DNA from 2 places in the Rhizobium sp. C104 genome. Region 1 is predicted to be linked to the other one. Evidence: riboswitches for the same ligand, from Rfam matches in the RefSeq annotation. Region 1 holds a riboswitch; the other holds the start of a gene.

Region 1 (2,978 bases):
CTGCGCCGTCAGCGCCGTCAGCACCGCCATGCCGTAGACGCCCCGGGCGGAAAAGGCCTTGAGGTCGGCCTGGATGCCGGCGCCGCCGGAGGGATCGGAGCCGGCGATGGAGAGGACGTTGCGGATCATGCGCGGGCCTTTCGAATTTCTGCGGCGATGCGGTGTGTGGCGGCTTCCGGATCCGGCGCGCCGCAAATGGCGGAGACGACGGCAAGCCCGCTTGCGCCTGCGGCAAAGACTTCGGCCACATGCTCCGCCTTGAGCCCGCCGATGGCAACCGAGGGCACCGGCGAGACCGCCACCAGTTTGGCAAGACCGTCAAAACCGATCGGCTGCTTGTGGTCGGCCTTGGTCGGCGTCGCAAACACCGGCCCGACGCCGGTATAGTCGACGAGATCGGGATCGACGGCAGCAGCAAGCGCCGCGGTTTCGACCGACAGGCCGAGGATCATGTCGGGACCGATCATCGCCCGCGCTGTCGCCGCATCCATATCCTCCTGGCCGATATGCAACCCGTCGGCGCCGATGGCGATCGCCGCCTCGACATCGTCGTTGACGACGAGGCGGGCGCCGGTGCCATCAAGCGCCTGTTTCAAGGCGCGTCCGGTCTCGATCATTCCGGCCGTGCCGGCATGTTTGTCGCGCAGCTGCACCATCGTCGCGCCGCCGGCAACGGCACGGCGCGCGGTCTCGACCATGCCGATCCCCGCGCAGAGGTCGGGATCGAGAACGAGATAGAGCGAAAGATCGAAGGTCTTCATACAGCCGATATCCTTGCCCTGGCATCGAGCGTTTCGGCGTCGAGGGCGTGCAGCGCATCGAGAAAGCGCCAGGCGAAGGAACCGGGACCGGCCGCGCCGAGTGCTGCCTCCTCGCCGGCGATGGCGAAGGTTGAAAGGGCTGCGACCGTCGCCCCGAACATATCCTCGGGCACGGTGGCGGCAAAGGCGCCGACGAGGCAGGTGAGCGAGCAGCCAAGCGCGGTGACCTGCGGCATCAAGGCCGATCCGCCTGTGATGCGCACCGCCCGCTCGCCGTCGGTGACGAAATCGACAGCGCCGGTGACAGCGACGACCGCCTGCTGGCGCTCGGCCAGCCATCGCGCCGAACCTTCGGCCTGCTCGACCGGATCGCGGCTGTCGACACCCTGGCCGCGGCTCTCGCCGCCGGCAAGCGCGATGATCTCGGAAGCATTGCCGCGGATGATCGTCGGCTTGAGCGCCAGCAGAGCAGCGACCGCGTCGCGGCGAAAGGCAGTGGCATAATGGGCGACCGGATCAAGCACCCAGGGTTTGCCGGCCGAGGTCGCCGCCTTCGCCGCCGCCTGCATGCCGTCGATCCATTGCGTCGACAGCGTGCCGATATTGACGGTCAGCGCGCTGGCGAGGCCGGCGAACTCACCGGCTTCCTCAGCCGCATGCACCATGGCCGGCGAGGCGCCGGCGGCCAGGAGAACATTGGCGGCGACGTTCATCGCGACATAATTGGTGATGCACTGAACGAGCGGCGGCTTTTCGCGCATCGCCTTCAGCATGGCTCCTGGTGTGCTCCTGGTCTGCATGTGGCCCCTTTCAGGCGGGGGCGGGCACGGGGTAAATCGTGCGGGCTAAGCCGCGACCCCGAGCGACTCCCTCCGCCGGCATTATCCGGTTCAGGTTCGAAGGGTGCTTCTCAGCCCGTCTGTCGACGAACGCCCCTGTCTCTCATCGCGCTCTTTTTCGCAGAGAACGGGGCGGATGTCATCTCGAAAATGACAGTGCTGCGACGGCGCGGCGCGTGAAGTCCGCTGCGGGCACGCTATCATCCTCGACGGCGAGGCCCGGGCTTTACGGGGGCCGAGAGCTTGCCGCCGATTCGGGTCTTGATCAGGTTTTCCCGAATACGGCCCGCGGATTCCGTCCCAGGCTGCATTGGCCGCCGCCTTTTCACCATTCGGTTGTCCTTTCCCTTCCGAGAAGAACAGTCGCAGCAACCCGCGGGTGTGACGAATTTCTGAAATACATCTCAGTATTCGTGGGCGGCATCGGGGATAAAGCCGGCGCCTTGGAACGTCTTTTCTTCAAAATGAGTACGGCTCATCTTTCGCAGATTTTTCTGGATGTCCGCCGATGCGGAATTATTCATCCTATCCGATTATACGCCTGATTTTCAATAAAAACGAGCAGGTGACCAGCTTCGCGTAAGTTGCGCATCGTCTCATGTCCCTCGCCAAGCGGTTTTATTCGAATTTCGGAATCTGTTGGCGATTTCGTTGCGAATGGGGTCTCGGGCAAACTGAGCGTAATCTCCCAGAACGCGAAATAAATACCTAACGCAAACTTTACCGTGCTGACACGTTAAGGTTGACCAAATTGCGGATTGTAGCGATATGACTTCCAACCCAAATAAAATCTTCCTGAAGTTGCATTTTAAATGAAGAAATTTTTGAAAAGCGGCATGAAGAGGGTCCTTTGGACGATCGCCCCCATTCTGATATCGATCGCCTGCGCGAGCCCATCCTTTTCGCAATCTCCTGATGGTCAAGAACCGGAACAGGCGCCGGCGCAACCTGCGCCGGCGATAAAATCGCAAAAATTCGACGACTGGTATTATCGCTGCACGGGTTCGGCAGGCACCGAGGCCTGCGAAGTCGCACAGGTGGCGCAAGTCACCAAGGACGGCAAACCCGTCAATATCCTGACGCTGGCGATATCCGCGCCGCCGGCGCCTGCCGCGCCTTCCGACAAAGGCAAGGGCAAGGCGCGGCTGATGCTGACCGCCCTTCTGCCGCTCAATGTTTTCCTGCCCTCGGGCCTGTCGATCAAGGCCGACGGCAAGCCCGTCGCCAAGCTCGATTACCGCAATTGCAACCAGACCGGATGCTGGGCGCAGCTGGCGCTGGATACCAAGATGACTGCGGCGCTGAAGAAGGGCGCGGCGGCCGAGGGGCTGGTGCGGCTGATGAACGGCCAGGACGTCAATATCCGCTTCTCGCTGAA
Region 2 (2,978 bases), on a different replicon from region 1:
GCGCGCCGCGGGATGGCCCTTGGCAAGGTCGGCCGCATGGGCGGCGATCTTATAGGTGATGACGCCGGTCTTGACGTCGCTGCGGTCGGGCAGGCCGAGATGCTCCTTCGGGGTGACGTAGCAGAGCATGGCCGTGCCGAACCAGCCGATCATCGCCGCGCCGATGCCGGAGGTGATGTGGTCGTAGCCGGGGGCGATATCGGTGGTCAGCGGCCCCAGCGTGTAGAAGGGCGCCTCGCCGCAGACGGCGAGTTGCTTGTCCATGTTTTCCTTGATCTTGTGCATCGGCACATGGCCGGGCCCCTCGATCATCACCTGGCAATCCCTGGCCCAGGCGATCTTCGTCAGTTCGCCGAGCGTCTCGAGTTCGGCAAATTGGGCCGCATCATTGGCATCGGCGATCGAGCCGGGGCGAAGGCCGTCGCCGAGCGAGAAGGAGACGTCATAGGCCCGGCAAATCTCGCAGATCTCCTCGAAATGCTCGTAGAGGAAGTTTTCGCGGTGATGATGCAGACACCACTTGGCCATGATCGAGCCACCACGCGAGACGATGCCGGTGACGCGGTTGACGGTGAGCGGAATGTAACGCAGCCGCACGCCGGCATGGATGGTGAAATAGTCAACGCCCTGTTCGGCCTGCTCGATCAGCGTATCGCGATAGATTTCCCAGCTAAGATCCTCGGCGATGCCGCCGACCTTCTCCAGCGCCTGATAAAGCGGCACCGTGCCGATCGGCAGCGGCGAATTGCGGATGATCCATTCGCGGATATTGTGGATGTTGCGCCCGGTCGACAGATCCATGACCGTATCGGCGCCCCAGCGGGCGGCCCAGACCATCTTCTCGACTTCTTCAGCCATCGACGAGGTGACGGCGGAGTTGCCGATATTGGCGTTGATCTTCACCAGAAAATTGCGGCCGATGATCATCGGTTCGCTTTCGGGGTGGTTGATGTTGGCGGGGATGATCGCCCGGCCGGCGGCGACTTCCCGGCGGACGAATTCCGGCGTCACATGATCGGGAATATCGGCGCCGAAGCTCTCGCCGTCACGCACCAGCACTTCAGCCTTGGCCTTGCGGCCGAGATTCTCGCGAATGGCGACGAACTCCATCTCCGGCGTAATGATGCCGGCCCGTGCGTAGGCGAGCTGGGTGACGGCTTTGCCGTCCTTGGCGCGCAGCGGCCGGCGCCGCCCCGGAAATTCCGGCGTCAGCCGGTCGCCGCTGACAAAGCCGTTGTCCTCGGGGCGGACATGGCGGCCGTCATAGGCTTCGACGTCGCCGCGGGCCAGCACCCAGTCGCGGCGCAGTGGAGACAGGCCCTGCTCGATGCGGATCTCCGCACCTTCGATCGTGTAGGGGCCGGAGGAATCATAGACGATGACAGGCGGCTCGCCGGCAGTCGGATGGACACTGATTTCGCGCATCGGCACGCGGATATCGCCATGAATATCTCCTGGAATATGGATCTTCCGCGATGCCGGCAACGGGCCGGTGGTGACGGTCAGGGTGAGGTTCTTTGCGGCAATGGTCATGGTTTGAGGCTCCAAGTTGTAAGTTGGAGACCCAGTCAATCAGCCGGAATGATGGAAAGACACCGGCACGGATTCCACGCGTGAATCCAAAGCCTTCGAGCGCTTGCACCGTCCCTACGCCAGTATGAACTGGATCAGGTTCAACGGGTCACTGCGCCACAACAGGCAAAGCCTCATTGTCCAGCAGTATCTCAGCCCCTTGCGGGACCCCCCTGGTGAATACCGACAGTCGTAAAGCGCGGTCGCTGGTTGTGTCAAGCTTACAGCTTTGTCGTTTCCGTAGATCGTCCGGCTCGGAGCCTGTTGCGTTACGGATCGAACTGCGGCAAATGTCAATTCACTCAACGTCAGGTGGATTTATGTCGTTTCGGATTAAACGTCTTACGCTAGAACATCTCAATGACGCCGCCACTGTGCTGGTCAGCGCCTATTCGGGACCTCCGTGGAACGAGAATTGGTCGCTTGAAGCGGCGGCTGAAAATGTAAACACCGTGCTTGGAACGCCGAAATCCATTGCGCTTGCGGCCTTTGACGGAGGCAAGGTGCTGGGGATCGCGTTGGGCATACGACAGCGGCGCCATGCCGGTCCGGTCGTTTATCTTGACGAGTTGTCGGTGCTGCCTGAAGCCCAAGGTGCGGGAATAGGGACTGCGCTGCTATCAGCAGTTTTCGAAACAGCAAAGGCCGAGGGATGCAGCAGCGTCTGGTTGGTCTCACAGCGAGAAGGGGCGTTGTCGAAATTTTATCAGGGTTGCGGGTTCGCCCTCGGCAACAACCTTGGTCTCTACTCCAAATCGAGTGCGTAGCGGCCGCGTCTGCGGTGGCCAGCCATAGCCGAGGCCGAGCGGAAGAATTCGAGGTCCGTCAGCCCGATCTTCACTTTGAACCTATCTCGGCGGCTTTTGAAGCGATACCGCTCAATCCGGTCGTAATGTCTTGCCGGATGCCGCATCGAAAAGATGAAGCTTTCCTGGCCGAGCAGCGATCGTCGCGACCTGCCCCGGTTTAAACTCGTGACGGTCGGACAGCACCGCGACAAGCTCGCCGGTCCCGTAGCGCAGGAAAACCATCGTCTCATGGCCGGTAGGTTCGGTGACGCTGACGGTCGTGTCGAGGCCGCTTGGGCTGAGCGACAGGTGCTCGGGCCGCACGCCGAGAAGCACGGCCTGCCCTTCGGACGCCTGCGGGTTAAAACCGAGCGCGATCTCGTCGCCGGTCTCGGTGACGAAGATCGCACCATCGGCCTTGTAGCGGCCTTTCAGCAGATTCATCGACGGTGAGCCGATAAAGGCCGCAACGAATGTATTGCGGGGACGATCGTAGAGTTCCAGCGGCGTGCCAATCTGTTCGACCTTGCCGCCCTGCATGACCACGATCTTGTCGGCCATGGTCATCGCTTCGACCTGATCGTGGGTGACATAGATCGTCGTGGTTCTCAATCGCTG

The links. A riboswitch is a leader RNA that binds a small molecule or an ion and turns the genes downstream of it on or off. The one in region 1 is predicted to bind thiamine pyrophosphate.
Region 2: linked by a shared signal. The riboswitch ahead of thiC (phosphomethylpyrimidine synthase ThiC) and the one ahead of thiM (hydroxyethylthiazole kinase) in region 1 are both predicted to bind thiamine pyrophosphate.

Annotation. Positions count from the first base shown of each region.
Region 1 is NZ_CP092350.1:190,783-193,760, forward strand. It holds gene thiD (bifunctional hydroxymethylpyrimidine kinase/phosphomethylpyrimidine kinase) at 1-129, opposite strand, end outside; gene thiE (thiamine phosphate synthase) at 126-761, opposite strand; gene thiM (hydroxyethylthiazole kinase) at 758-1,561, opposite strand; TPP riboswitch at 1,612-1,708, opposite strand; gene MF410_RS25370 (invasion associated locus B family protein) at 2,413-2,978, shown strand, end outside.
Region 2 is NZ_CP092349.1:128,261-131,238, reverse strand. It holds gene thiC (phosphomethylpyrimidine synthase ThiC) at 1-1,533, opposite strand, end outside; TPP riboswitch at 1,627-1,757, opposite strand; gene MF410_RS23915 (GNAT family N-acetyltransferase) at 1,893-2,339, shown strand; gene ugpC (sn-glycerol-3-phosphate ABC transporter ATP-binding protein UgpC) at 2,451-2,978, opposite strand, start outside.